2 regions of the Brucella intermedia LMG 3301 genome follow, and region 2 is predicted to be linked to the other one. Evidence: predicted binding sites of a transcription regulator. Region 2 holds the regulator's gene; the other holds the start of a gene.

Region 1 (15,420 bases), 1.7 Mb from region 2:
GGCCTGATGAATACGCTTTACGTCGCCGCGCTCGGTGTCGTGACGGCTTCAATCATCGGATTTCTGGTCGGTATCGGGCGGCTTTCGCGCAACTGGCTGATCCGCAAGATCTGCACGGTCTATGTCGAAGTCTTCCGCAACATTCCTCCGCTGCTCGTCATCTTCTTCTGGTATTTCGGCGTGCTTTCGGTGCTGCCGCAGGCTCGCGACAGCATCGCCCTGCCGCTCGGCACATACATGAACAATCGCGGCTTCTTCATGCCCGCGCCGGTATGGGGCGAGGGGGCATGGCTTCTGCCCGTGGCGCTGCTCATCGGCATCGTGGCTTCGATCGTCATTGCGCGCTGGGCAAAGCGCCGCCAGATGGCGACGGGCCAGCCTTTCCACACGATACGCGTGGCGGCGGCGCTCATCATCGGCCTGCCCGTCCTGGCGCTGATCGCGACCGGCTTTCCGATCTCGTTCGATTTGCCGAAACTGGGGACCTTCAATCTGACCGGCGGTGCGCAGGTCAAGCCGGAGTTCCTCGCCCTGTTCCTGGCGCTGTCCTTCTACACCGCGTCCTTCATCGCTGAGACGGTCCGCGCCGGTGTTCTGGGCGTCAACAAGGGGCAGACGGAAGCGGCCTATGCCGTTGGCCTGCGTCCCGGCCAGACGATGCGCCTCATCATTGTGCCGCAGGCGCTGCGCATCATCATCCCGCCGCTGTCGAGCCAGTATCTGAACCTTATCAAGAACTCGTCGCTCGCAATCGCCATCGGCTATCCCGATCTTGTCGCCGTCGGCGGAACGATCCTCAACCAGACGGGTCAATCGGTCGAGGTCGTGGCGATCTGGATGGTGATCTATCTCGGCATCAGCCTGATTACCTCGGGCCTCATGAACTGGTTCAATGCCAAGATGGCGCTGGTGGAGAGATGACAATGGAAAACGCAGATCTCCAATATGTACGCACGCAGATGGTGGATGGCGAAGCGCCACCGCGCTCGGTGCAGGGGCTTTCCCACTGGCTGCGCGTCAACCTGTTCGCAACGCCCGTCGATGCGGCGCTGACCATTCTCGGCCTGCTGGTCGTGGCCTGGTTTCTTCCGCCGATCATCGAATGGCTGTTCGTCAAGGCCGTGTGGACCGGTGCGGATCGCACCGCCTGCCTCACCGTCGCGCAGGGCGGCGCACAGCCGGAAGGCTGGTCGGGCGCATGCTGGGCTTTCGTGAATGCGAAATACGAGCAGTTTCTCTATGGCCGCTATCCGATTTCGGAGCGCTGGCGCGTCAACCTGACGGCGCTGATCTTCGCCGTTCTTCTGGTGCCGCTCCTGATTCCGAAGGCGCCGAAGAAGGGGCTCAACGCGATCCTGTTCTTCTTCGTCTTTCCGATTGTCGCCTTCTTCCTGCTGGTCGGCGGCTGGTTCGGCCTTCCCTATGTGGAAACGCCGCTGTGGGGCGGGCTGCTGGTCACGCTTGTCCTGTCCTTTGTCGGCATCGCCGTGTCGCTGCCGCTGGGGATCGTGCTGGCGCTCGGACGGCGTTCAAAGCTGCCGGTCATCAGGGCGTTCTCGATCATCTTCATCGAAATGGTGCGCGGCGTTCCGCTGGTGACGGTGCTATTCATGGCCAGCGTCATGCTGCCCCTGTTCCTGCCGCCGGGCGTGACTTTCGACAAGTTGCTGCGTGCCTTGATCGGCGTGGCGCTTTTCGCTTCGGCCTATATGGCGGAAGTGGTGCGCGGCGGCCTCCAGGCCATTCCGCGCGGGCAGTATGAAGGCGCGGATGCGCTTGGCCTCAGCTACTGGCAGAAAACGGGACTGATCATCCTGCCGCAGGCGCTGAAGCTGGTCATTCCGGGAATCGTCAACACCTTCATCGGTCTCTTCAAGGATACGAGCCTTGTCTACATCATCGGCATGTTCGACCTGTTGGGCATCGTCCGTCAGAACTTCGCCGACGCTAACTGGGCTTCTCCACAGACGCCTGCTACTGGTCTGATCTTTGCGGGCTTCGTTTTCTGGATTTTCTGTTTCGCAATGTCGCGATACTCTATATTCATGGAACGACGCCTCGATACGGGTCATAAACGATAAGAATAAAGGGAATAATGGAAATGAGTGCACAAAGCGCCCTCCCGCAATCCGAGCTCGGAGTGGAAGTTGACCGTTCAAAGATGCAGGTTTCCAAAACCGATGTCGCCATCGAAATCACCAACATGCACAAGTGGTACGGGGAGTTCCACGTTCTGCGCGACATCAATCTGAAGGTCATGCGCGGCGAGCGCATCGTTGTGGCCGGCCCGTCGGGCTCGGGCAAGTCGACCATGATCCGCTGCATCAACCGTCTGGAAGAACACCAGAAGGGCAAGATCGTCGTCGACAACATCGAGCTGACCAATGACCTGAAGAAGATCGACGAAGTGCGCCGCGAAGTAGGCATGGTGTTCCAGCACTTCAACCTCTTCCCGCACCTGACGATTCTGGAAAACTGCACGCTGGCGCCGATCTGGGTGCGCAAGATGCCGAAGAAGCAGGCGGAAGAAATCGCCATGCATTATCTGGCCCGTGTGAAGATTCCCGAACAGGCCAACAAATATCCGGGCCAGCTTTCCGGCGGCCAGCAGCAGCGCGTCGCCATTGCGCGCGCACTGTGCATGAACCCGAAAGTCATGCTGTTCGACGAGCCGACATCGGCTCTCGACCCGGAAATGGTCAAGGAAGTGCTGGATACGATGGTGAGCCTTGCCGCCGAAGGCATGACCATGATCTGCGTGACGCACGAAATGGGCTTTGCCCGTCAGGTCGCCAACCGCGTGATCTTCATGGATCAGGGCCAGATCGTCGAGCAGAACTCGCCGGACGAGTTCTTCGACAATCCGCAGCACGAACGCACCAAGCTGTTCCTCAGCCAGATCCTGCACTGATCAGGCTCATCGCTCGAAATTAAAACACCCGCCGGTCCGCCGGCGGGTGTTTTTACGAGAACAGCAGGGGGCATTGTGACGAATATTCAATGGATCGAAGAGCTTCCAGCCGAGCGCTATCAGGAGTTCCACACATTCTATTGCAACGAATGGGACCAGGGAGCGCAGCTTGGAAGACGTCACCCATATGCTGGCCCATTGCGACCTGCTGTTGTTCTGTCTGATGGCAATGACCGTATTGCGGGTTTTGCGCGCGTGCTGAGCGATTTCACCTTCAAGGCGATGATCTTCGATGTCATTGTGGCCGAAGATTATCGCGGGCAGGGCCTCGGACAGGCCCTTGTGGAGCGCATACTCCACCATGAAAAGCTGAAGCGCGTGAAAAGCTTCGAGCTTTACTGCCCGGATCGGCTTGTGCCCTTCTACGAGAAGCTTGGCTTCGTGAAGGGCACTTCGTCGCTTCTGTTCAGGCAACCCTAATCTTCGACAAACCGGCGCAGGCGCTGGAGTGCACCGTCCCACTGGCTGGAAACGCTCGCGAGATAGGCGCGGGCGTCGACAAGCGGGGCGGGATGCAGCCGAAACCGGCTTTCCCGGCCGACCTTTTCGCGTTCGACCAGATTTGCCTGCTCCAGCACGGACAGGTGCTTGGTGACGGCCTGCCGGGTGATGCTGCCATTCTGCGACAGAACCACGATCGAGCGGCTTTCGCCGTCGCTCAGGGTCTCGATGAGCGCCAGCCGGGTTGGATCGGCAAGCGCTGCGAAAACCATGGACATGTCCGTGCCGGTCATTTCTGGCCTATCGTCCATTTTCGGCGTGTCTCTTGATGTTGCCGACCTGTTCCTCCCAGCCGCCTTCGTTCATCCGCAGCGCCAGCGGCCGGCGTTCTGCGGGCAGGGCATCGAAACCGCTTTCGATCACCGTCAGCCGCGTTCCCGCCTCGATCGGTTCCAGCCTGAACTCCACCAGGGTCGGCGGCTCCTTGGAATAGTCAATGCTGTGGTCCACCGCGTAAGGATGCCATGTGAAGGCAAAATAGGACGGAGCCTTCATTTCCTTGATGAAGGATTCCCACGGTTCATGCTCGAAACCCGGATAGGTGATGTGTCCGGTCGACCTGGTGCCGACGATGAACGGGCCGTCGAGCTTGACCTGGAACCAGCTCCCGAATTCTTCATGGTCGGTGAGGGCGCGCCATACGCGGTCAATCCCCGCGCGGATGTCCACAGTCTTCACAATGCGGTCGGTATTGCTTTCAACGGTCATGATTGCATCCTCCGTAATTGGCAACTTCATGGTTGCCAATATAGGGGTAAGGGCGAAATAAGCAACCAAAAAGTTGCATATCTTATTCAGGCAGTGGGGCCTTGTCGGGAAGCGGGAACAGCGTCACGAATTTTTCTGCAAGCGCGCGGTCGCCCATGACCTTGAGAACACTGGCGCTTTCCAGCGCCGAAAGAGGTTGCCCGCCATAGATGGCAGCGGCGAGCATACGCGGTGAACTTTCGAAATGCAGGTCATATTCCTGCGCCGCGCCGCGTTCGATCCGAACCCCGGAATCGTCAAGATGAGCCGTGAAGTCTTCCGCCTCCAGACAAAGGCCGATCACCGCCCGCAGGCCCGCAGCCCTGTCATGATCGATCATGGTCCGCAGCGAAAGCAGGAAGGAAACGGTCGAAATCGGCAGGTTGGGATCATGTTTCGGCGAGCGCGCCGCCCATCGGCCCAGTGTCTGGAGAATAGGTTCGCTCTCATAACCCCACTCGGTCAACTCATAGACCTGGACCGAGGCGGGAGGGGGCAGTTTTTTCTTGCAAAGAATGCCTGCTTCTTCCAGCCCTTCAAGGCGTTGCGTGAGGACATTGGCGCTCACGCCCGGCAGGTCAGCCCGCAAATCACTGAAGCGTTTGGGGCCGAACATCAATTCGCGCATCACCAGAAGCGACCAGCGTTCCCCAATCAAATCAAGGGCATGGGCCGCCGCACAAGCATCGTCATAGCTGCGCTTCGCCGATGGTTTTTGCGAGTTGGTTATTTTTTCTAACTTCATGGTTGCTAATTATAACTTATATGCCATTATGTACAAGCGAACTTTGAGTTCTTCCGATGCCAATTGCGTGAGTTCTGCGCCGGAAGGCTCGACCTTGTTATCGCCGGGGAACCGGGCAGGCGATAGATAATCGAAAAAACAGGAGCGGGCCGCCGGCCCACCAACGGAGGAAATCCCATGCCGAAAATGATTTTCGTGAACCTGCCTGTGAAGAATGTCGCGAAGTCGACAAACTTCTACGAAGCCATCGGCGCCACCCGGAACCCAATGTTCTCGGACGAAACGGCTTCCGGCATGGTCTTTTCGGATACGATCCACGTGATGATCCTCGATCACGACAAGTTCAGCCAGTTCACGCCGAAGAAGATCGCCGATGCCAACACGGTCAGCGAGGTGCTGGTCTGTCTGTCGGCGGAAAGCAAGGCCGAAGTGGATGCGACTGTGGAGAAGGCGGTCAACGCTGGCGGAAAGGCCGACCCCGGCCCGAAGCAGGATTACGGCTTCATGTATGGACGCAGCTTCGAGGATCTCGACGGCCATATCTGGGAGATCATGTGGATGGACATGGAAGAAGCCAAAAAGGTCATGGGCTAGCATTCGGGAGAATGACTACCCCGGACAATGGAGGAGAAAATGTCAGGTTTGACGATTTGTCTCTGGTTCGACGGAAATGCTGAAGAAGCCGCCAACCACTATGTTTCGGTCTTCCGCGCGTGCGGAAGACCGGCTTCGATCGACGGGGCCATCCGTTTCAGGCATGGCCATCAGCAAAACGAGAACCAGCCGGTTGTGGTGAACTTTACGCTCGACGGGCAAAAAATATGCGGCCTGAACGGCGGACCCCAGTTCAAGTTTTCACCGGCAAGTTCGCTGATCGTGCGATGCAGGGACCAGGCGGAAGTGGATGCGTTCTGGGAAAAGCTGCTGGAAGGCGGCTCGCCGATGGAATGCAGCTGGCTGACCGACAAATACGGGTTTTCGTGGCAGATCGTGCCGGACATGCTGCTGGATATCCTGCAGGACGGTCCGCCGGACGTGCGCCAGCGCGTCGCCGATGCCATGATGAAGATGGTCAAGATCGATGTTGCAGCGCTGGAAGCCGCACGCGACGCGGCCTAGGGTCAGGACCTGCCTTGGTCCCGCATGGCCGCAATAGCGTCATAGCCATAAAGCCAGTCCAGATCCTTGAGGAAGCTGTCCGGGCTGCGCAGGGCGAAGAGCGTGTTGCGGCCAAGCGCAAAAATACCGGTGGCGTGATAGGCAAACCTGTTGAGCTGGCCCCGTTTGGCGACCGCAGCGATCCGCTCCTTGCGGACCGCATCGAAGCGCCTCAGCCCGGCTTCGCGGTCGCTGCCGTCCAGCGCCTGCGCCAGCGCCGCCGCATCCTCGATCGCCATGGCAGCGCCCTGCGCCGCAAAAGGCGTGACCGCGTGCGATGCGTCGCCGAGAAAAATCGTCCGGTCCGGCCCGACGAATTGAGCATCCGGCATTTCAAAAAGCGGCCAGTAGGTCCACTCATCGGCAGCCGCCAGCACGTCGCGAACGGGCGCGCCCCAATCGGCGTAGATGGAGCGCAGACGCGCGAGGTCGCCGGTTCTGGACCAGACTTCACCGGGATTCTCGCCGGTCGTGATGGCAACGAAATTGAAGAAACTGCCGCCCTTGACCGGATAGGCGATGAAATGCGCCTTGTTGCCGAGCCAGGCTGAGACGGCTTTGCGTTCCGGCATGGCGTTGAGGAAGGAAGCGGGCAGGGCGCTGGCGGCAAGCGTCGTGCGCCACGCAATATGCCCGCTGAACCGCGCCTTGCTGAAACCTGCCTTGGATCGTTCAGCCGACCAGACCCCGTCGCAGGCGATCAGATAGGCAGCGTCGGCAGGCTCTTCGGAATTGCCAAGGCGGACGGTGGCCACAACGGTCCCGTTCTCGACGTGATGATCTGTGATTTCTGCGCCGAGGCTGATCTCGATGCCCGGCTGTTCGCGGCAGGCGTCGAGCAGTGCCAATTGCAGGTCGGCGCGATGGCACACGGCGTAGGGATGGTGCCAGCGCTGGCGGGCCTTGTCGCCGAGCTTCATTTCCATCAGTGCGCGCGCCTTGCGCCCGTCCATGAGGTAGAGCGCTTCCGGCGTGACAGCCTGGGTGGAAAGACGGTCGGCCACGCCGAGCCGTTGCAGGTGGCGCATTGCATTGGGGGCAAGTTGCAGGCCAGCGCCGACTTCCGAAAGGGTTTCTGCCTTTTCGACGAGCCGGACGTTCCAGCCGCGTGCTGCCAGTTCCAGCGCTGCCGACAGGCCGGCAACTCCGGCCCCGGCAATCAATATGCGCCCTCTGCTCATGTCGGTGAGACCATCCGGAGTTCGGCCCGGATCAACAGCCGTGATCAGGCTGCCTTATCGGCAGGTGCTTCGTAGGCGCAGCCAGCCGGAACGGTTTCGTCGGCATGGAGCTCTGCATTGTAGCGATAGAGCGTCGAGCAATACGGGCAAACGGCTTCGCTTTCATCGCCCATGTCGAGAAACACGTGCGGATGATCGAAAGGCGGGTTGGCACCGACGCACATGAATTCCTTCACGCCGATTTCGATGGCAGCATGGCCGGCGTCGTTCTGAAAGTGAGGAATGATGTGATCGGACATAACATGCTCCGGTTCTGGTCGATGGGCGGTATGGGCATGGTCTTGCGCCGGGTGCCGGACAGGATCATGCTGGACATTGGCATGCGTGTACCGCGAAAGTCTTGTTTCCGGAAGCGTTTTCATCAATTCTGAGGACATTTCAAGCTATTTGCTATCAAACTGTCATATGACAGCCATAGGCTTATCGAGCGTCCGGAAAAGTGCGAAGCAATTTTCGATCAGGATGCGCGGAGAAACAGACAGACGGAGCCGGAATGTTCCGGTGGCGGTCGGGACAGGAAACATGAGCGAAAACAGCGTTATGGCGAGCGAAACCCCCAGCGTGACCGAAGGCGGGAACCACGAGATGACAGCCGGACTGGCCCCCAACCCAACCGTCGTTCCCGATATGGAAGCGGACCCCGAGGTTCACAAAGCTTTGAACGGCGAACTGATGCAGAGCGCCGACCGCTTCGTGAACCGCGAGTTTTCCTGGTTGCAGTTCAACCGCCGCGTTCTCGAAGAAGCCGCAAACATGCGCCAGCCTCTGCTCGAACGCCTGCGCTTCCTGTCCATCTCCGCCGCCAATCTCGATGAGTTCTTCATGGTTCGCATCGCCGGACTTGCCGCACAGGTGCGTGCTGGCGTGGCGCTGCGCAGTGCCGATGGGCGCACGCCGCAGGAACAGCTCGATTTCGTTCTGGACGAAGTGGGGCGGCTGCAGGAAGAACAGCAGGGGCGTCTGCGCGCGCTACGCGAGGAACTGGAACAGGAAAGCATCGAGATCGTCCGCCCCTCCGCGCTTTCCCGGCCCGAAAAGGAATGGCTTGAAAACCACTTCCTCGAAACGATTTTCCCGGTCCTGACGCCGCTCTCCATCGATCCTGCGCACCCGTTCCCGTTCATTCCGAATCTTGGCTTCTCCATCGCGTTGCAGCTTGCGCGCCGCGCCGACAATCATCCGATGACCGCGCTCCTGCGCATTCCGGTCGCGCTGAAGCGCTTTATCCAACTGCCGACCGAGCAGACCAACGACTATCGTTTCATCACCATCGAGGATGCGGTGAGCCTGTTCATCGGGCGGCTTTTCCCCGGTTATGAAGTGCGTGGCGCCGGTACGTTCCGCATCATCCGCGACAGCGATATCGAAGTGGAAGAAGAGGCCGAGGATCTGGTTCGTCTCTTTGAAACGGCGTTGAAGCGCCGCCGCCGCGGTCAGGTGATCCGCATCGAGTTCGACGGCGAAATGCCCGAAGCGTTGCGCATATTCGTGGCGACGGAACTGGGCGTTTCGGAAAACCGGATCAGCGTGCACGAAGGCCTGCTGGCGTTGAACATGATTTCGGAGATCGTTTCGATCCCGCGTGAAGACCTGAAATTCGTGTCCTACAATCCGCGCTTCCCCGAGCGCATTCGCGAACATGGCGGCGATTGCTTCGCTGCGATTCGCGAAAAGGACATCGTGGTCCATCATCCCTATGAATCCTTCGACGTTGTGGTGCAGTTCCTGCGGCAGGCCGCAGCCGACCCGGACGTGCTGGCCATCAAGCAGACGCTTTACCGCACTTCCAACGACAGCCCGATCGTGCGCGCGCTGGTCGATGCAGCCGAGGCAGGCAAGTCGGTGACGGCGCTGGTGGAGCTGAAAGCCCGTTTCGATGAGGAAGCCAACATTCGCTGGGCGCGCGATCTGGAACGCGCGGGCGTTCAGGTGGTGTTCGGCTTCATCGAGTTGAAAACACACGCCAAAATGTCGCTCGTGGTGCGCCGTGAAGACCAGAAGCTGCGCTCCTATGTGCATCTGGGCACCGGCAATTATCATCCGATCACGGCGCGCATCTATACCGACCTGTCGTTCTTCACCTCGGATGCGGATATTGCGCGCGATGTGGCGCATATCTTCAATTTCATTACCGGCTATGCCCAGCCTGCCGAGGAAATGAAGATCGCGATTTCACCCTTCACGCTGCGCGCCCGAATCCTCAAGCACATCGAGGATGAGGTGGCGCATGCGAAGGCTGGACGTCCGGCTGCGATCTGGATGAAGATGAACGCGCTGGTCGATCCACAGATAATTGACGCGCTCTACATGGCGAGCCAGGCTGGCGTGCAGATCGATCTCGTCGTGCGCGGCATCTGCTGCCTGCGTCCCGGCGTTCCGGGGCTCTCGGACAATATCCGCGCCAAGTCGATTGTCGGGCGTTTTCTGGAGCATAGCCGCGTTTTCTGCTTCGGAAACGGCAACGACCTGCCCTCCGACAAGGCAATCGTCTATATCGGTTCCGCCGACATGATGCCGCGCAACCTTGATCGCCGCGTGGAGACCCTCGTTCCGATCACAAATGCCACAGTGCATCAGCAAATCCTGTCGCAAATCATGTTTGCCAACATAATTGATAACCAACAGAGCTATCAGCTACTTGCGGACGGCACCTCTCGCCGGATAGAAAAAGAGGCAGGAGAGGAAGCTTTCAACGCGCAGGAATATTTCATGACCAATCCTAGCCTGTCGGGTCGCGGAAAGTCGCTGAAGTCTTCGGCCCCCCGCCTTATCGCGCATCGCAAGCGTGCGCAGGCGGAAAGAAAAACGACTGCATGAGTCCAGCTGTAGCACAAGGCCGCCTCAAGGGGCTGAAACCCGTTGCGGTCATCGACATTGGCTCGAACTCGATCCGTGTCGTCATTTATGAAGGCATCGTCCGTTCGCCGACGGTGCTTTTCAACGAAAAGATTCTCTGCGGCCTTGGCAAAGGCCTCGCAAAGACCGGCAAGCTCAACGAGAAATCCGTTGAGGCGGCGCTTCGCGCGCTGAAACGTTTTCGCGCCCTGGCCGAACAGGCGGGCGCGGTTTCCATTCATGCGCTGGCGACTGCCGCCGCGCGTGAAGCGAAGAACGGCCCCGACTTCATCGCTCAGGCGGAAGCCATTCTTGGCCGGCACATCGAGGTATTGTCCGGCAAGGAAGAAGCCTATTATTCGGCGCTCGGCATCATTTCCGGCTTCTACAAGCCGAAGGGCGTGACGGGCGACCTTGGCGGCGGCAGCCTAGAACTGGTCGCCGTGGATGACCACGAGGTGGGCGAGGGGATCACCTTGCCGCTCGGCGGCCTGCGCTTGCAGGATATGTCCAACGAGAAACTGCCCGAGGCGACGAAGATTGCGCGCGCGGAACTGGCGAAGGCGACGCTTCTGAAAGCTCATCAGGGACAGGTTTTCTATGCCGTAGGCGGCACGTGGCGTAACCTTGCCAAGCTGCATATGACGGCGAAGAATTATCCGCTGCACGTCATGCACGGCTACGAGATGAACCCGGTGGAGGCACAAAGCTTCCTGAAGCGCGTCGCCAAGGGCAATCTCGACACGATGCGCGGCATCGAGGCAGTTTCGAAGAACCGCCGCCAGCTCTTGTCCTACGGCGCGACGGTGCTGCTTGAGACGATCCGCCTGATGAAGCCTTCCAAGATCGTTTTCTCGGCGCTCGGCGTGCGCGAAGGCTATCTTTATTCGCTATTGCCCAAGAACGAGCAGCTTCTCGATCCGCTCCTGGCCTCGGCGGAAGAGTTTTCCATTCTGCGCTCGCGCTCTCCGCGCCATGCCCGTGAGCTGGCGACGTGGACGACATTGTCCCTGCCGGTACTCGGTTTTGACGAAACCGATGACGAGGCGCGCTACAGGCAGGCCGCCTGTCTCGTGGCCGACATAAGCTGGCGCGCGCATCCCGATTATCGCGGCTCGCAGGCGCTGAACATCATCGCCCATGGCTCGTTCGGCGGCATCGACCATAAAGGACGTTCCTTCATGGCGCTTGCCAATTACTATCGTCACGAAGGGCTGATCGAGGACGAAATCGCACCGGAGATCATGCAGCTCGCCACACCGCGTCTGCGCGAACGGGCCAAACTGCTCGGGGCGCTTCTGCGCGTGGTCTACCTTCTGTCGGCTTCGATGCCGGGCGTCATCCCGCGTCTTTTCTGGCGCGAGGAAGAAAACGGGATTGCGCTGGTCGTCCCCGGCGATCTCGCCGATCTGATTTCAGACCGCCCCGAAGGCCGGTTGCAGCAACTGGCGAAACTGACGGGCAAGAACATCTATTTCGCGGTCGGCGACGGCGCGATTGAGGGGACAAGGGAATAAGGCAGTAAGCGAGTAGGGCAGGAAGGCAGTATGTTCAGCGCGAGCATTCACATACTGCCTTACTGCCTTACTGCCTTATTGCCCTAACTCCACCGCCCTTATCCGCCGGTTCTCGAACTTGATGCCGATCTTGCCGTCGATGAGATCGAGAGCTTTCTGACCGAAAACCTCGCGGCGCCAGCCATGCAGGGCAGGCACGTTTGCATTGTCGCCTTCCGCGGCGATCTTGTCGATGTCGTCGGAACTCGCCACGATCTTTGCCGCGACGCCGTGTTCCTCTGTCACAAGCTTGAGCAGGACCTTGAGGATATCGGCTGCCGCTGCGCTGCCTTCCGGCGAATGCGACTGCTTTGGCAATTTCGGCAGGTCTTCCTTGGGGATTTCAAGCGCCGACTGGATCGCAGCGACCAGACCGGCAGCCTGAGCGGAACGCTCCCAGCCCTTGGGGATGGAACGAAGACGTCCAAGCGCTTCCGCGTCGCGCGGTTGCTGCTGGGCGATCTCGGCAATCGTGTCGTCCTTGATGATGCGTCCGCGCGGCACATTGCGTTCGCGGGCTTCGCGCTCGCGCCAGGCGGCAACGGCCTGCACGATCGCCTGCTCGATTGGCTTGCGAACGCGCGCCTTCACCCGCCGCCATGCGTCGTCGGGATGAAGGTCGTAGGTTTCGCGGGAAGTGAGCACCGCCATTTCCTCGTTCACCCACTCGCTGCGACCCTCTTTCTCAAGTTCCTGCTTCAGATAGAGATAGATGTCGCGCAGATAGGTCACGTCCGCCAGCGCGTAGTCGAGCTGCTTTTCGGAAAGGGGGCGGCGCCGCCAGTCGGTAAACCGCGATGACTTGTCGATGTGCTTGCCCGTAACCTTCTGGACGAGCTGGTCGTAGGAAATGGCGTCGCCAAACCCGCAGACCATTGCTGCCACCTGACTGTCGAAGACGGGAGAGGGGATCAGGTCGCCGAGGTGGAAGACGATTTCGATGTCCTGCCGCGCGGCGTGGAAAACCTTGACCACCTTTTCGTCGGCCATCAGGCTGAAGAAGGGTGCGAGGTCCAGTCCCGGCGCGAGAGCGTCCACGAGCGCCGTGTGGTTGGGCGAGGCCATCTGGATAAGGCACAATTCCGGCCAGAACGTCGTTTCGCGGATGAACTCCGTATCGACTGTGACGAAATCGGATTTGGCAAGGGCGGATACGGCCTCTTCGAGGGCCTCTGTCGTCGTAATAAGATGCATGGTTACCTTTTAGAGAAAGCGCGGCCGCTTGTCGCGAAAGAATGCGCAAAACGCGCCGTATAACAAGTGCAAATAGTGTTTTTTGTCGATACTTTGCGTCAAGGCGCCCGAACCTCGACGCTTGCAGAGAGTGCAGACTTGACAAAACCTGGTCAAAATGCGCTTTTCCGCCAGAATTTGCAGCGCTTTGCCTGCACTGATTTATCTTACCAAAAGGCAGAAATCATGCACCGTTACCGCAGCCATACCTGCGCAGCCCTTCGCAAGACGGACGTTGGTTCCAACGTTCGCCTTTCCGGCTGGGTTCACCGCGTCCGTGACCATGGCGGCATTCTCTTCATCGATCTTCGCGATCATTACGGCATTACCCAGATCGTGGCCGATCCCGATTCGCCCGCCTTCAAGGTTGCCGAAACCGTTCGCGGCGAATGGGTTATCCGTGTCGATGGTGAAGTGAAGGCCCGCGCAGACGATGCGGTCAACGCCAACCTGCCGACCGGCGAAGTCGAAATCTTCGCAACGGAAATCGAAGTGCTGGCGGCTGCCAAGGAACTGCCGCTGCCGGTCTTCGGCGAACCGGACTATCCGGAAGACATTCGCCTGAAGTACCGCTTCCTCGACCTGCGCCGCGAAACGCTGCACAAGAACATCATGAGCCGCACGAAGATCATTGCCGCGATGCGCCGCCGCATGACCGAGATCGGTTTCAACGAGTTCACCACGCCGATCCTGACGGCTTCCTCGCCGGAAGGCGCGCGCGACTTCCTCGTGCCGAGCCGTATTCATCCGGGCAAGTTCTACGCGCTGCCGCAGGCGCCGCAGCAGTACAAGCAGCTTCTGATGGTTGCTGGTTTCGACCGCTACTTCCAGATTGCGCCCTGCTTCCGCGACGAAGACCCGCGTGCCGACCGCCTGCCGGGCGAGTTCTACCAGCTCGACCTCGAAATGAGCTTCGTGACCCAGGAAGAAGTCTGGGAAACGATGGAGCCCGTCATGCGCGGCATCTTCGAAGAATTTGCCGAAGGCAAGCCGGTGACGCAGAAATTCCGCCGCATCGCCTATGACGATGCGATCCGCACCTATGGTTCGGACAAGCCGGACCTGCGCAACCCGATTGAAATGCAGGCCGTGACCGAACATTTTGCAGGGTCGGGCTTCAAGGTCTTCGCCAACATGATCGCCAACGATCCGAAGGTCGAAGTCTGGGCAATCCCGGCCAAGACCGGCGGAAGCCGCGCATTCTGCGACCGCATGAATTCCTGGGCGCAGGGTGAGGGCCAGCCGGGCCTCGGCTATATCTTCTGGCGCAAGGAAGGCGACAAGCTTGAAGGCGCCGGCCCGATTGCCAAGAACATCGGCGAAGAACGCACCGAAGCGCTGCGCAACCAGCTCGGCCTCGGCGATGGCGACGCCTGCTTCTTCGTGGCTGGCCTGCCGTCCAAGTTCTACAAGTTCGCGGGCGACGCCCGCACGCGCGCCGGTGAAGAACTGAACCTCGTCGATCGTGACCGTTTCGAACTGGCATGGATCATCGACTTCCCGTTCTACGAATGGGACGAGGACAACAAGAAGCTCGACTTCGCGCACAACCCGTTCTCCATGCCGCAGGGCGGTATGGACGCGCTGGAAAACCAGGACCCGCTGGCGATCAAGGCTTACCAGTACGATCTCGTCTGCAACGGCTTTGAAATTGCTTCCGGCTCGATCCGTAACCAGCTGCCGGACGTCATGGTCAAGGCATTCGAGAAGGTCGGCCTCAGCCAGCAGGACGTGGAAGAGCGCTTCGGCGGTCTCTATCGCGCATTCCAGTACGGCGCGCCTCCGCATGGCGGCATGGCCGCCGGCATCGACCGTGTCATCATGCTTCTGGTCGGCGCGAAGAACCTGCGCGAAATCTCGCTGTTCCCGATGAACCAGCAGGCGCTCGATCTCCTGATGAACGCGCCTTCGGATGTGACGCCCGCGCAGCTGCGCGACCTGCATATCCGGCTGGCTCCGGTACAGAAGAGCTGAGCGGTTTTACAGAAAGAAAAACCCGGCCTTGAGCCGGGTTTTTTATCAACTGAGAGAAAAGCCCGGTGGAAATGCACCGGGCTTTTTTCATTCTGGGGCGCTTCCGATTGAAACGGGATGGTCGGAATCGCTCCAAGTATTTGTTTTGCCGCATTATTCAGCGCAAAACCGCTTCGCGCTATTGCTGGAAATGCTCTAGTTGTTGGCGTCGACGCTGATTTTCAGAAGCTGGATGATCTTGGTCGGATCCAGCGATGCGGTCGCAACGATGGACGCGAAGGTCACCGGCTGATCCGGCGATGCGCTGATGGTCAGCGACTTCGGATCGGTGAAATACTTGTCGGCCGCGACCTTGAGCTGCTGGGCGAATTCCGGGTTCTTGAGCTGTGTCGCCATCAGCGGAACCATCATCTTCATCTGCTCGCCGAGCTGCTTGCCGTCCGCGCCCTGCTGCTTCGC
Region 2 (15,420 bases):
AGCGCTCAACCGTATCTCCTTAAAGCACAATCCTGAAAAGTAGGGGACTTTTCAGACCAGACTATGCATGAACGCAAACCGTCCACGCATTGCAATCATAGTCTCGACAGGATTACCGGCAAGCGACTCAATACGCCGAAATTTTCTGCCTCGGCATCATCATGCCTTCAGGCCAGTTTTTGCGCAATAAGGCTGTTGGTGCCTGTGGACGTGATTTTCACATGAATGATGTCGCCGATCCGGTCCTGATTGTCATCAATGATGACAGGCAGCAGCCATGGCGAACGGCCCACCATCTGGCCCGCAACGCGACCCGGCTTTTCGAGCAGCACATCCATCTCGCGACCGATCATGGAATCCTGGAACGCATATTGCTGTTCGGACAATAGTGCCTGAAGCCGCTGGAGGCGTTCATCCTTGACCGCTTCCTCGACATGATCGTCAAGATCGGCGCCCGGCGTGCCGGGACGCGGCGAATATTTGAACGAATAGGCCTGTGCGTAATTGACCTCGCGCACGAGCTGCATCGTGTCTTCGAAATCCTGATCGGTTTCACCGGGGAAGCCGACGATGAAATCACCCGACAACGCCATATCCGGCCTGACTTCGCGGATACGCTCGATGAGGCGCACATATTCATCCGCCTTGTGACGGCGGTTCATCGCCTTGAGAATGCGGTCCGAGCCGGACTGTACCGGCAGATGCAGATAAGGCATCAGCTGGCGCAGGTCACGATGGGCGGCAATCAGGCTGTCATCCATGTCGCGCGGATGGCTGGTGGTGTAACGAAGGCGGGCAATCCCGGGAATGCGCGCCAGACGAAACAGAAGTTCGCCCAGGCCCCATTCGCGGCCATCGTCACCAGCGCCGTGCCAGGCATTCACGTTCTGGCCGAGCAGGGTCAGTTCGCGTACGCCGCTGTCGGCAAGGCGCTCGGCCTCCGCCACAATCTGCTTCACACTGCGCGAAACTTCCGAGCCGCGCGTATAGGGAACCACGCAGAAGGTACAGAACTTGTCGCAGCCCTCCTGCACGGTCAGGAACGCTGAAACACCGCGCTTGCGGGTCTCCTCGCGCCTCGGCGATGGCAGATGTTCAAATTTATCTTCGAGAGCGTATTCGGTCTCCACCACCTTTTCGCCGCTGCGAACCCGCGCAAGCGCATTGGGCAGGCGATGATAGGTCTGCGGCCCGATGACAAGATCGACATTCGGCGCACGGCGCAGGATTTCCTGTCCTTCCGCCTGCGCCACGCAGCCCGCAACGCCGATGGTCAGTTCCTTGCCATTCGCTTCGCGCGCATCTTTCATCTTGCGCAGACGGCCAAGTGCGGAATAGAGCTTTTCCGACGCTTTTTCACGAATATGGCAGGTATTGAGCAGAACCAGATCGGCATCATCCGGCGTATCGGTCGCGACATAGCCTTCCGCTGCAAGGCTGTCGGCCATGCGCTGGCTATCGTAGACGTTCATCTGGCAGCCATAGGTCTTTACGAAAACCTTGCGCGCATTCGGGCGCTCTGCCGCGGGGTCGAGTTCGGTGATATTGTCGCTCATGCGCGGCTATCTACAGCTTTTGTCGTCATTTTGGAAGGTGACAATCTGACGGCTGTCACTCTTCGGGGATATCACGCCCCAGCAATGCGCTTTGCAAAAGCGCGCGCACCCGGTTTTCCATTGTGCGAGCGAGCGCCTTGCGATCTGTCTCGGCGGTTACGACAATGGGTTCCCCGAAACGCACCTCGACGTCTATCGCGCCCTCGCGCAAGATGCCTTTGAGATGCGGCATCAGTTCAACATCGCCCGGCCACGACGCAATGGGGCGGAAATAGCGGCCCATCGCCATGCCGTGAACCCCCGTATAGGCGATCGCAACCGGCTGAACCATGACTTCAGGCACATTCGCTTCCTTGATCGCGGCGTGCGCGGCACCGAAAAGCGCCGTCTTGAAAGGCAGAACGCGATTGCCGTCCGATGTCGTGCCTTCGGCGAACAACACCATTGCGTCGTCGGTCGCCAGACGCCGCGCAATCTCCGACGTCTGCTCTCCGGTCTTGCCTCGCCGCTCGCGCTCCACGAAAACGGTACGCTGCAAGACGGCGAACATGCCGAAGACGGGCCAGTCGCGCACTTCCGATTTGGCGATGAAGGACACCTGTCCTACGGCCGACAGCACGACAATGTCGCTCCATGATGTATGATTGGCGACAAGGAGAAGCGGGCGGCCTTCGTGCATCTGGCCGACGGTCCTGATGCGGAAGCCGAAAAGCCGCGCCACGACGCGGTGGAAGAAGTTCGGCAGGCTGCGTTTCCAGCCGTTCTTCAGTTTCAAAAACAGATATTGCACCGGAATCAGCGACAGGCTCAGCGCAACCATGGCCGCGACGACCAGGAATATCCGGATCGCGCCGATCATGGCGCCCTCTTCAGGTCACGCCGCAAGATGAGGGCCGCCGAACGCCCATTCGCCGTTTCGTAATAGGCCGGACGGTCGCCGACTTTCCGGAAGCCGAGACGGCGGTAAAGCGCCTGCGCGGCGACATTGGCCTCGTCCACCTCGAGAAAAAGCGTTTCGGCCCGTTCCTGGTAGAGATGGCGCAGCACGGCATCCATGAGCGCGCGCCCCACGCCCTGCCGCTGCACGTCGCGCGCGACGGCGATGGTGAGGATTTCCGCTTCTCCTGCGACCAGACGGGCCAGCACGAAGCCGCACGCATCGTTCGGCTTGCCTTCCGCACGCGCCACAAAGCCGAACACAGTGTTTTCGCCAATCAGCGACCTGAAATCATCGGAGCTCCAGCCATGATGGAAGGCGGCGGCATGAATGCGCTGGATCGCATGGCTGTCCTGTGCGTTCAGCGGTTCTATCGAAACCTCCCTGCGACCGAAGCGGCCGAACGGCAAGCCCATCATCGGCTATTCCCCAGCGCTCTTCCGCGGCAGCGCAAACCCGACCTGTGGCTTTGCATCAGGCCCGCGCATGTAAAGCGGCTTCGGCGCATCCCCCGGCTGGCGCGAGCCAGCGAGACGCGCATAAACGCCGATTGTCGCGGTCGGCTCTGACGGGCCGAGTGCAAAACGTCCGCCAACCGCTTCATTGATTGAAACGGAAGCGGAACCCGCAAGAACCGTATTTTCCGCCTGGGAAGCGGCAAGGGCCTCTGCCTCGTCCCGTGACAGGACCAGAGGCTTATCGCCTGGCAAACCCTTCGCATCGAATGGTTGCGCATAAATTTCGCCGCGATGCGCGTCGAGGAGGACGAGCACCGGCTTTTCAGGGTTCGTGAGCCGGCTTTCAGCGGCCAGCGCTTCGAAGGCTGTGATGCCGAGCGCCGGAACGCCGAGGGCCAATGCAAAGCCGCGCGCCGCCGAAACGCCGATACGCACGCCGGTAAACGATCCCGGCCCGATATTGATCGCCACGCGATCCATGTCGCTGAGCGATAGTTTCGCCTCCGTCAAAGCGCGTTCTATATAGGTCATCAATACTTCCGCGTGTCCTTTGCCGATGTTTTCGCTCACATCGGCAAGCACGAGATCGCCATCGGAATCGTAGACGGCAACGGAACACCACGAAGCGGCAGTATCAAGCGCGAGTATTTTCATGCGCAACCGGGTAAATCAGATTTCGCGCTGCGACAAGCCGCAACTTGGTGCAAGCCCAATCGGTCCCGTTTTTTAACCGACCCACGGAACAAAATCTGTCGGCATGCATTTTCCCACCGGGTGCGGGAATGTTTTGCGTTGCCTTGAAGGTAACGAAGGCCCCTCCGGCAATCGAGCCTTGTAAGGATCTGGCGGGTTCGTTTGTGTTGGAACAGCTGCCCACGACCATGAGCGACATTCTCCCAGTCTCTCCTAGCCGGATCGAGCAAAAGGATGTGAGGATAAAATGCCCCAGAAGTCGATGCATGCAACCCGCAACGATCTTCCTTCCAACACGAAGACGACAATGATCGCGCTGCTTAACGAAAACCTCGCCGCGACAATCGATCTTGCCCTCATCACCAAGCAGGCTCACTGGAATCTCAAGGGGCCGCAATTCATCGCCGTTCATGAAATGCTCGATGGCTTTCGCAACGATCTCGACGAACATGTCGATACGATTGCCGAGCGCGCCGTACAGATCGGCGGCACGGCCTACGGCACGACGCAGGTGGTTGCCAAGGAAAGCAAGCTCAAACCTTATCCGACCGACATCTATGCCGTTCACGACCATCTGCTGGCATTGATCGAGCGCTATGGCGATGTTGCCAACCTGCTGCGCAAGTCGATCAAGGACGCGGATGAAGCGGGAGACGACGATACGGCTGACATCTTTACCGCCGCGTCCCGCAGCCTCGACAAGGCGCTGTGGTTCCTCGAGGCCCATGTTCAGGAAACGAACTGATATGAGAGCCTGACGGCCTGGCAACCGTCGTTTCTATAAAGGCCGGGAAATCCCGGCCTTTTTTGTCTGGCTATACTCAGTTAGCCCATTCGCCGCCGCGCATCACCGGCTCGCGGGTTCCGTCCGCGTTGATGCCGTCGACGTTGATCTGGCCGGAGCCGATCATCCAGTCGATATGGATAAGGCTCGCGTTGCCGCCCTGCGTCTTGATCTGTTCCGGCGTCAGCTTCGCTCCGTCGATAAAGCATTTGGAATAGCACTGGCCGAGCGCGATATGACTTGCTGCGTTTTCATCGAACAGGGTGTTGTAGAACAAAAGCCCACTCTGCGAGATCGGCGAGGAATGCGGCACCAGCGCCACTTCGCCCAGATGACGGGCGCCTTCATCCGTATCCAGCACCTTGTTGAGAACCTCTTCACCACGGCTCGCCCTGGCCTCGATAATCCGCCCGCCCTCAAAGCGAACCGCGATATTCTCGATCAAGGTGCCCTGATGCGACAAAGGCTTGGTGCTGGTCACATGGCCTTCGACACGAAGAGCGTGGGGCGTCGTAAACACTTCCTCCGTCGGGATGTTCGGATTGCAGGTGATGCCGTTTTTCGCAGTGGACGCGCCGCCGTGCCATTCATGGCCGTCGGCAAGCCCAACAGTCAGATCAGTGTTCGGCCCCTTGAAATGCAGGGCGCTATAAGCCTTGCCGTTCAGGAAGCGGGTGCGGGTACGAAGTGCTGCATTATGTGCAGCCCAGGCGCCGACCGGATCATCGACATCGACGCGCGACGCCGCGAAGATCGCCTCGGCCAGCTTGCGGGTCGCAACATCTTCCGCGTCGTTTGGAAACATGAGCTGCGCCCATGCCGGATTGGGATAGGAGATGATGTTCCAGTTGATGTCGAAACCGGCGATCTTTTCCAGCGCCGGCTGATAGGCCTTTGAATTGGCGCGGTTGGCGCGTGAAACCTTGGCCGGGTCCTGGCTTGAAAGCAGCATCGGATTGTCGGCTGCGATGGCCAGACGGGCAGCGCCGTCCGAATAGGCCTTTGCCATGCCTTCATAAAGCCAGCTTGCCGCACGGTCGAAACTCGCATCCGATGCATTCTCGTACCGGGCAAGCGCCATTTCATCATCCGCGAAGAACGGCGTTACCAGCCCGGCTCCGGCCTTGTAAGCATGCTTGGCGATGAGGCGCACCAGCGGCAGCGCCACGACCGGCGCGGTGATGACGAGATCCTGCCCCTCGCGCAATTGCAGACCGACACGAACGGCGACTTCCGCAAGACGTTCAAGTTTCACCGGATCGATGACTGGGTTCAGCTGTTCAGGAGCCATGGGTGGAAGACCTCTTTGGATATGGAATCACCGACAGTTTATCAGACGGCATAATTTCACCACCTTTTTTCCTGCCTTTACGCTATAGTATTCACGCGGTCAGTTGCAGAAGAAAGCAGACAGCAATGAATAAGAAAGTGCTTATCTTACTGGGCATTACCGGCCTTCTGACCGGCTGCGTAACGATGACGCCCGAACAGCGCCGTGCAGCTGACGAACAGACCTGCCAAAGCTATGGTTTCAAACCCAGGACCGACGCTTTCGCCAATTGCCTCATGCGGCTCGATCTCGATCGCAGGGCCGACAGGCGCGCCTGGCAGAATCAGGTCGATTTCTATGATGCTCCGATGGTGATCTATCGTCCGGTCTATCGGCCCTGACGCCTTCGCTGAAAACAACTGCAATCTGCCATTGAAATCAAAACGCCGGTCGGATTGGACCAGACCGGCGTTGCAGAGCATCCGATTATAAGCGCTTCTTAGAGCGGAGCTTCGGGACGGTCCTGGGAGAGAAGAAGCGCGCCGATTGCGTCAGCCTGCTTCTGGCTCGCCGGAGCATAGCCAAGCGAGGTCGGCTGCGGGGCCGTGGTATCGAATTGCGGCTGGTAGGACGCCATCTGCATATGCTGTTCCTGCTGGGGGGCCGCAACACCGCGATGACGCACTAGACGGTCACTGCGCGCCTGAGGACCGACGCCGCTGTTCTGGTCTGCGCTTTGAGCCTTGGAAGCCTCCGCCAGTGCCACCTGAACAGTCGGTTCCGTTCCCGGAACCGGACCGGTCTGCGGCAGGGTCACATCATAAGATGGATCCTGCGGAACAGAAGGCGATTGCGGCGAATATGCGAGGGCAAGATTGTATGGCTCCTGCGGGACCGGGTTCTGCAGCGAGCCATCGCGGTTGCGCTTTTCATAGAAGGAATTGCCACCGGCGACGAGCACATAGTGCATGTTGTTGTAAGGGAACCTCAGGCCCGCCGTATGGAAGAACATGGCGTTCTTGAGTTTCGGATGGCGCTGCCCCTTCAACACTGCATCGGCAGTCGCCTGAACATCAGGCAGCGCCCTGGAATCCATCCTGCGGGTGAGGACGCCCGGCGCAAACTGGTTCTTCTGGCCAACGACGCCGCAAATCGTATCGGGATAACGGCCCGATGCGAGACGGTTCATGACGACCGTGCCGACAGCGAGAAGCCCGTCGGGGCTGGACCGGTTCGATTCGAAGAACATCGCGCGCTCAAGGCATTCCTTGTCACGCGCTGTGTAGGTGTAGGTCTTCACGCCATTGACGGATTTGACGTGGCTTGCCGCCGTCTTTTCCGAATTGGCTTTTCCCGTGGTTCCGGTCGTCGTGCATCCGGTGACCACGAAAGGCGCAACCACCAGCCCGACAAGAACGGGCAATTTCCACTTCGCGGCGCGCGTCAATGGCTCAATCTCATGTTAGGACCCTTAACTGATCCAGTCATTCGTTCAGGCAGACACATCCGGAATGATGCGCGCGAACGTCTGACTGCGGTGCAAGTCAAAGAGGACGAAGATCAAAATCGTACGTCCTACTGTCGCTCAATCGAATTCAAGGTTTTGGAATTTTTAGGCCAAAAAAAGGCGAAGGGTCAAATCCCAACGATGCAGGCAGCGGTCATACAGCCTGAAACGAAATCCGAATCGAGAGTGCGAATATGCCTACAAGCCCTTTAAATATATTAATAATTTATTAACGAGAATTACGAATTCAGATAAGGCATTGATTTAATGCGATACAAATTCCCGCAATACACGCCATATCGCTGCCTTAATTCGCTTTTGCTTGGATGGTTTCTCCATCACGTCCGCGCTGCTTCGAATGATCTGCAAAAATTCTGTTTCCCATGGGTTCCGTGGGTTGTCGTCAACTTTGGAAACAGATTTGTAACATCGCGTGAAAATGCGTGATTGGCGCGCAGTTTTGGTCGGGCCTATGCGAATCGGATCAACGTTGCCGCAGGCTGATCATCCGCAAACGGCCCGCCACGATGAAAATGGCGGGCCGATCAGGAGCTATATCTGAGAGTTTGAATGACGGTGTCGATCAACCGAAAGAATAACCGGCACCGCGAACGGTGCGGATCGGATCGAGCGCGCGACCGACATTGATCGCCTTGCGCAGCCGTCCGACGTGGACGTCCACCGTGCGATCGTCCACATAGATGTCCGGACCCCAGACGCCATCCAGAAGCTGGCTGCGCGAGAAGACACGGCCGGGCGACATCATGAAATATTCGAGCAGTCGGAATTCAGTCGGTCCGAGACGGACCTCCTTTTCCTTGCGGTAAACCCGATGCTGCTGACGGTCCAGAACAAGGTCGCCCACTTTCAGCACATGCGAAAGAATGCTCGGATTGGACCGGCGCAGCATCGCCTTGACGCGCGCCAGAAGTTCCGGCGTCGAAAACGGCTTTACCACATAATCGTCGGCGCCGACGCTCAACCCGCGGACGCGTTCGCTTTCCTCGCCACGCGCCGTCAGCATGATGATCGGCAGGCGCTCGGTTTCCGGCCATTGGCGCAGGCGGCGGCACAATTCGATGCCCGAAACCCCTGGCAGCATCCAGTCCAGAATAAGCAAATCCGGCACATTCTCGCGCAATGCGATTTCGGCCTCGTCGCCGCGCAGCATGGTATCGACCTGGTAGCCCTCTGCCTCAAGATTATAGCGAAGCAGCACGCTCAGCGCCTCTTCGTCTTCTACCACAGCGATTTTGGGTGCCTGTGACATCCAGTATTTCCCTATCCAAATGCGGCGGGCGGTGGATACAATCCCCCCAATCGACCGCGTGCCGCCGCGCTATTCACTCATTCTCAGCCGTCGGACTCGGGATCACTCCAGGTCCGGTCGGATGCAGTTCAGGGTTTACGCGCCTCATCCACGACAATACCGTGGCTCAGGTCTTCCTTGGGCCGCTCAGCCGGCATTTGCAGGCCGGTCACGATGTAATAAACGGTCTCCGCGATGTTGGTCGCGTGATCGCCGATACGCTCGATATTCTTGGCGCAGAACAGAAGATGCGTGCAGGCGGAAATATTGCGCGGATCTTCCATCATGTAGGTCAGCAATTCGCGGAACAGTGACGTGTACATGGCATCGATCTCATCATCGCGGTCACGGACGACATTGATCTGCTGCACCGAGCGCGACGCATAAGCGTCGAGCACGTCCTTGAGCTGGGTCAGCGCCAGTTCGGCCAGCGTTTCCAGACCACGATAGAGCTTTACCGGCTGACGCGATTCCGAAACGGCGGCAACACGCTTGGCAATGTTCTTGCCCAGATCGCCAACGCGCTCCAGGTCGGCGGAGATGCGGATCGAACCGATGATCTCGCGCAGGTCCACGGCCATGGGCTGGCGCTTGGCGATGATCATCACGGCCTTGTCGTCGATCTCGCGCTCGCTGGCGTCGAGGATGAGATCGTCGGAGATGACGCGCTGTGCGAGCGCGTTGTCCGCATTGACGATAGCGGCGACCGACTGCTCGACCATACGTTCCGCATGTCCGCCCATTTCGGCGATCTTGTGGGTGAGAAACTTCAATTCCTCATCGTAGGAGCGAACGGTATGCTGAGACGGCATAGTAGACCTCGTAATATAAATTGCGGGGAAGCCGCACTGTCTGTTGAAACGCAGTTCCGGATCAGCCGAAGCGTCCGGTGATATAGTCCTGCGTGCGCTTTTCGGTCGGCGCGGTGAACATGGTTTCCGTGTCGCCCACTTCGACCAGATTGCCGAGGTGGAACATGGCTGTGCGTTGCGAAACGCGCGCGGCCTGCTGCATGGAGTGCGTGACGATCACGATCGTATAGTTCTGGCGCAGTTCGTCGATCAGCTCTTCCACCTTCGCGGTTGCAATCGGGTCGAGCGCCGAGCACGGTTCGTCCATGAGGATGACTTCCGGGCTGACCGCAATCGCGCGCGCAATGCAAAGACGCTGCTGCTGGCCACCGGAAAGACCGGTGCCCGCATCGTGCAGACGATCCTTCACTTCCTCGAACAGGCTCGCCTTCTTCAGGCTCGTTACGACGATTTCCTCCAGATCGGCCTTGGTGCGGGCGAGACCGTGGATGCGTGGGCCGTAAGCGACGTTTTCATAGATCGACTTGGGGAACGGATTCGGCTTCTGGAACACCATGCCGACGCGGGCCCGCAGTTCGACGACATCGATCTTCGGATCGTAGATGTCCTCGTTGTCGAGCGTGATCTTGCCGCCGACCTTGCAGCCTTCAATCGTATCGTTCATGCGGTTGAGCGAACGCAGGAAGGTAGACTTGCCGCAACCGGAAGGGCCGATCAGCGCTGTGACCATCTTTTCCTGGATTTCCAGATCGACGTCGAACAGAGCCTGCTTCTCCCCATAAAACACGCAGACCTTGTCGCCGCGCATCTTTATGGAACTGGCGTTGGCGTTCATTTTTTCTCCTACGGCTTTCTCGAGAGATCGTTCAGTCATCAGGTTCATAGCTTTCGACTCCCGTTTACCAGCGGCGCTCGAAGCGGCGGCGCAGAATGATTGCTGCAATATTCATCACGGCAAGGAACAGAAGCAGGACGATGATAGCGCCTGACGTGCGTTCCACAAAGGCTCGTTCTGCTTCGTTTGCCCACATATAGATCTGCACCGGCAAAGCAGTCGCCGGTTCCATCGGCGTTGACGGTACGTCGGCGACGAAGGGCCACCATGCCGATCAGCAGAAGCGGCGCGGTTTCACCAAGCGCATGGGCAAGGCCGATGATCGTGCCGGTCAGGATGCCGGGTGCGGCAAGCGGCAGGACATGGTGGAAGACCATCTGCGTTTTCGACGCGCCGAGGCCAAGGGCCGCGGAACGGATCGATGGCGGCACGGCGCGAAGCGCGGCGCGGGTCGCGATGATGATGGTTGGCAGCGTCATCAATGTCAGCACCAGACCACCGACCAGCGAGGCGGAGCGCGGCAGGCCGAAGAAGTTGATGAACACCGCAAGCCCGAGCAGGCCGAACACGATGGACGGGACCGCCGCCAGATTGTTGATGTTCACCTCGATCATGTCGGTGAAGCGGTTCTTCTTGGCGAACTCTTCCAGATAGATCGAAGCAGCAACACCGATCGGCAGGGAAAGGCCGAGAACGATGAGCATCATGTAGAGCGAACCGACCAATGCCACCCCGAGACCGGAGGTTTCCGGACGGCTGGATGCGCCGAAGGTGAAGAGGCCCGTATTGAAGGACTCCTTCATCACGCCTTCTTCCGAAAGCGTCCTCATCCATCCCACCTGACGGTCCGAAACCTTGCGATTCGCCTCCGGTACCGAAAGATCGATCTGCCCCTTGAAGGCGGAATCGATGTCCGCGCCCGCCAGAACCGGAACGACCTGTGTCGTGCCGATGAGCGAGGGGTTGTTCATCACGATCTCGCGCAGCTGAATGCGCACGCCGTCCGAATAGAAACGGCCAAGGTCCCGCATTGCTGGTCGATCTGTCGTCGAAACACCAAGCTTTTCAGCCAGAGCGTTGCGCACCAGCAGCGGATAATTGGCCGTGATCAGCACATTCGGATCGGCCGCGCGCTTGTTGCCCGGATCGATCACGCTCTCTTCAAGCTTTACCGGCAGATAAAGCGTCGTCTGCCAGAAGGCGGTATAGCCCTTGGAGAAAACCGAGAACAGGAGCGCGCACAGGAAGAATACGCCGATGGCAATCGCAGCAATACCGTAATAGCGGAAGCGACGTTCGGCAGCGTAGCGGCGTTTCAGTCCGATATCGCGACGCGTCGGCTGTGCCGCGGCGCCGCTGGCATTAAAGGTCGTATCGGTCATTATTCGTACTGCTCCCGGTACTTGCGCACGATGTGCAGCGCAAAGATGTTCATGATCAGCGTCAGGACGAAAAGCGTGATGCCGAGTGCAAAGGCCACCAGCGTCTGCGGCGAATTGAACTCAAGATCGCCGGTCAGCTGGTTGACGATCTTCACCGTGATGGTGGTCATCGCCTCGAAGGGATTGATGTTGATGCGCGCCGCAACACCTGCCGCCAGAACCACGATCATGGTTTCGCCGATGGCGCGCGAGGCAGTCATCAGAAGTGCGCCCACGATGCCCGGCAATGCCGCCGGAAGGACCACCCGCTTGATGGTTTCGGAACGGGTCGCGCCGAGACCAAGCGAGCCGTCGCGCAACGCACGCGGCACGGCAGTGATGATGTCATCGGAAAGCGAGGATACGAACGGGATCAGCATCACGCCCATGACAAGACCGGCGGTCAGAACGCTCTGCGCCATGATGAAACCCTGCCCGCCAGCAATGGCGATGGACAGATCGCGCAGGAAAGGTCCGACGGTCACGAGCGCAAAGAAGCCGTAGACGATGCTGGGAATACCGGCCAGAAGCTCCAGAACCGGCTTGACCACGGTGCGCACGCGCGGCGAAGCATATTCGGCCATGTAGATGGCGGAGAACAATCCGACCGGAACCGCGAACAGCATGGCCACGAATGCGATATAGAGCGTGCCTGCCAGAAGCGGGATAAGACCGAACTGGCCAGTCTCGCCGCCCGAACCGGCAGCGGCAAAGCGCGGGTCCCACACCGTGCCGAAGAAGAAGTCCCACGGCGAAACGGACTGGAAGAAGCTGATGGTCTGGAACAGCATCGAGCAGATGATGCCGATGGTCGTCAGGATGGCGATGCCGGAGGCTGCAATCAGCCCCCAGAGAACGATCCGCTCGACATTGTTGCGTGCGCGCATGCGCCGGCTGATCGTGGAGAGGCCGAAAATCAGGCCCGCCACGGCGATCACCAGGGAAACAGCCGAACCGATGGTGTGCGTGAGGGCCGTTGCCTTTTTCAGGTAAAGCGCGATCGGCACCATATAGTCCTGGCCCTCGGTCGCGAGCGCCACGCCCTTTGCCCCCAGAAGCGTGCGGGCGTCCTGATAGTTCGACGGGAAATTTTCAAGTTCGGCAGGCGTCAGCCGGTCAAGCCCGCTGGCAAGACCGCGAACCATGCCGAGTTGCAGGCTGCGATTGGTGAAGGACCCTTCCTCAACGGCATCCGGCAAGCGGGCGGTCGCACTGTGATCCAGATAAACCGACGTTCCTACGGCCCATATTGCGAGGAACAGAACCGCAGGCAATGCTGAAACGAGGAAAACCCACCAGCCATGATAATGCGGGCGGGAATGCATTTTCTCGGTCGGCGAGGCTTTTGCGGAAGCAGACTGCGCCTTGTCCAGTGCAACGGCACGCTGGCGGCCTATGAAGAATCCGATCAGCCCGATTGCAACGATACTGACGAGAACCAGAAAGAAGGACATTCAATTTCCCCGGTTGCCCTGATGAATGCGGATGGCGTTGAGGTGCAGCTTCCACCCATGCCGTTCCACGCGAATGCGCCTGTCATAATACAAAGGCGCGAAAGGAGAAGAACGCGGAGATTCCTCATCCCCGCGTTCCACAGATCAAAACTTACTTCGCAGCCAACGTCTTGCCTTCGGAGAAAGCAGCGCGCTGTGCTTCACGTTCTGCATCCGGGGCCGGAACCAGACCATATTCGGCGAGCGGGCCGTCAGGACCGATCATCTGGTCGTTGAGGAAGAACTCAACATATTCCTTGAGGCCGGGGATAACGCCGAGATGCGCCTTCTTCACGTAGAAGAACAGCGGACGGGACACCGGATACTCACCCGAAGCAACCGTTGCAGCCGAGGGAGTAACGTCGTTGACGGTGGCAACCTTCAGCTTGTCGGCATTGTTTTCGAAGAAATAGAGGCCGAAAACGCCAACGCCGGTCTTGTTGGAGTCGATGCGGGCCAGCGTTTCAGCATAGTCGCCATCGATGTCGACAGCCTTGCCGTCCTTGCGCACTGCGATACAGGCGGAAGCGGCTGCCTTGTCGTCGAGGCCGGTCTTCTTGATTTCGTCCAGAGCGCCGGAGTGCTTGCAGCCGTCAGCCAGAACCTTTTCTTCAAAGACTTCGCGGGTGCCGTGCTTTTCGCCCGGGATGTAGGCAGCAATGTCCCAATCCGGCAGGTTCGGGTTGACCTGGTTCCACTTGGTGTTCGGATTGTCGACCAGCTTGCCGTCCACGACGAGCTTGGCTGCGAGCGCCTTGTAGACGTCTTCCGGCTTCAGCTTCCAATCCGGACCCTTGGCGTCGGTCGCAAAGACGATGCCGTCATAGCCGAAGCGAACTTCCTGAACGTCCTTGACGCCGGCGTCGATGCACGACTTCAGTTCCGAGTCCTTCATGGCGCGCGATGCATTGGCGATGTCGATGGTGTTCTCACCGACGCCCTTGCAGAATTCCTTGATACCTGCGCCCGAACCGCCCGATTCAACAACCGGCGTCTTGAAGTTCGGGAAGGTTTCACCGAAGGTTTCGGCGACGATTTTTGCATAAGGCAGAACGGTCGAGGAACCGGCAACCTGAATCTGATCGCGCGCCTGGGCGGCGGAAACCGACATAACGGCAGCGATGGCGAGCGCTGCGGTCGAGGAAATCATCTTGTTCATGAGCTGCGGCTCCTGTTGTAAAAGACATATGACGATGTGGCGTCGTTAGCCCTCTACGCGCTCTATATTACATTCATATGACACTATTGTTACAGGTTTGTATCAGAGCCGCTTGCCAGTGATTTTGTGGGGTTTTGCCGCGCCTTGAACCGGCAAAGAATAATGCGGCGTTCGTCCACCGCTTGAGTGTCGGTTTCGTATGATCGACCGGCCACCGAATAACGGCTCCCAATTTCCAGCCAATTTACCCAGCCGCCTCTCCCGACCTATGCTTTGAACGACAAAGTGACAAAACAAGGTTTCCGCAGTGACCTATCCACGTCTGTTCAACCTCGTCTGGATAATTGCGCTCGCGAGCTCCCTATCGCAGTCCCATGCTCAAAGCCGTGTGCTCACCATTGCTACCGAAGGATATTTTCGGCCCTATAATCTCACGCAGTCCGATGGCACGCTCGACGGCTATGAGGTCGAGCTGGGCCAGCACCTTTGCCAGACGATGAAAGTCGAATGCAATTTTATCGCCATTCCCTTCGACGCCATCATAACAAGCCTGCAGATTGGCAAAGCCGATGCTGTGATGGGAGCGCTGTCAGCAACAAAAGCGCGTGAGAAAGTCATCGATTTCTCCGTATCCTACGGCCGCACGCCGCAAGTCTTCGCCACCCTGCGCGACGGTCCGTACAGCAAGCTGCCTCACATGGAGGAGAATCTGGACCTTTCGGACAATAAGCATGAAACGGAGCAAGCCCTTCAAGATGTGAATACCGCGATAAAGGGAGCGACCGTCGGTGTCGTGGGTGGATCGATAGCCCAATCTCTGATCAATGCATATTTCAGAGAAGGAACCACTATCCGCGAGTATAAAACCGCCGAGCAGGTCGATCTCGATCTCGCAAACGGACGCATCGACATGCAGGTCACCGCCCGATCCTATCTGAACACGATACAGAAGACGCAGGCCTATTCCAACGTCGTCATGACCGGGCCGCTTTTCAAAGGCGGCCTGCTCGGACGCGGGGTCGCTGTCGGTCTGCGCAAGGACGAAGCTGATCTCAAGCGCCAATTCGATTCTGCAATCATGGCGGCCAAGGCCGATGGCACTATCAAAAGGCTATCCGAAAAATGGTTCGGGTTCGACGTGACCCCGTAGGTGATTAGAACGGGACGCCTTTAAGTTGAGTCATTA

What was found. The regulator PhoB, encoded in region 2, activates phosphate uptake and scavenging genes when phosphate is short. The targets are predictions, from matches to a motif close to TGTCATNNANCTGTCAT.
Positions count from the first base shown of each region.
Region 1: the regulator PhoB is predicted to act here: its motif matches at 7,763-7,779, upstream of OINT_RS03900 (RNA degradosome polyphosphate kinase).

Region 1 covers NZ_ACQA01000001.1:817,301-832,720, forward strand. The annotation lists gene OINT_RS03845 (amino acid ABC transporter permease) at 1-921, shown strand, start outside; gene OINT_RS03850 (amino acid ABC transporter permease) at 924-2,081, shown strand; gene OINT_RS03855 (amino acid ABC transporter ATP-binding protein) at 2,102-2,911, shown strand; gene OINT_RS03860 (GNAT family N-acetyltransferase) at 2,987-3,391, shown strand; gene OINT_RS03865 (ArsR/SmtB family transcription factor) at 3,388-3,705, opposite strand; gene OINT_RS03870 (SRPBCC family protein) at 3,713-4,180, opposite strand; gene OINT_RS03875 (winged helix-turn-helix transcriptional regulator) at 4,263-4,964, opposite strand; gene OINT_RS03880 (VOC family protein) at 5,142-5,558, shown strand; gene OINT_RS03885 (VOC family protein) at 5,598-6,083, shown strand; gene OINT_RS03890 (FAD-binding protein) at 6,086-7,303, opposite strand; gene OINT_RS03895 (zinc-finger domain-containing protein) at 7,348-7,602, opposite strand; gene OINT_RS03900 (RNA degradosome polyphosphate kinase) at 7,949-10,180, shown strand; gene ppx (exopolyphosphatase) at 10,177-11,715, shown strand; gene rnd (ribonuclease D) at 11,791-12,948, opposite strand; gene aspS (aspartate--tRNA ligase) at 13,174-14,961, shown strand; partial or broken gene OINT_RS03920 (hypothetical protein) at 15,157-15,420, opposite strand, start outside.
Region 2 covers NZ_ACQA01000001.1:2,545,146-2,560,565, reverse strand. The annotation lists gene OINT_RS12305 (PhoH family protein) at 1-9, opposite strand, end outside; gene miaB (tRNA (N6-isopentenyl adenosine(37)-C2)-methylthiotransferase MiaB) at 168-1,556, opposite strand; gene olsA (lyso-ornithine lipid O-acyltransferase) at 1,612-2,415, opposite strand; gene rimI (ribosomal protein S18-alanine N-acetyltransferase) at 2,412-2,912, opposite strand; gene tsaB (tRNA (adenosine(37)-N6)-threonylcarbamoyltransferase complex dimerization subunit type 1 TsaB) at 2,916-3,605, opposite strand; gene dps (DNA starvation/stationary phase protection protein Dps) at 3,892-4,389, shown strand; gene OINT_RS12275 (aminopeptidase) at 4,466-5,719, opposite strand; gene OINT_RS12270 (hypothetical protein) at 5,845-6,099, shown strand; gene OINT_RS12265 (cell wall hydrolase) at 6,198-7,145, opposite strand; gene phoB (phosphate regulon transcriptional regulator PhoB) at 7,789-8,475, opposite strand; gene phoU (phosphate signaling complex protein PhoU) at 8,604-9,326, opposite strand; gene pstB (phosphate ABC transporter ATP-binding protein PstB) at 9,388-10,161, opposite strand; partial or broken gene pstA (phosphate ABC transporter permease PstA) at 10,226-11,543, opposite strand; gene pstC (phosphate ABC transporter permease subunit PstC) at 11,543-13,036, opposite strand; gene OINT_RS12235 (PstS family phosphate ABC transporter substrate-binding protein) at 13,188-14,234, opposite strand; gene OINT_RS12230 (transporter substrate-binding domain-containing protein) at 14,542-15,384, shown strand.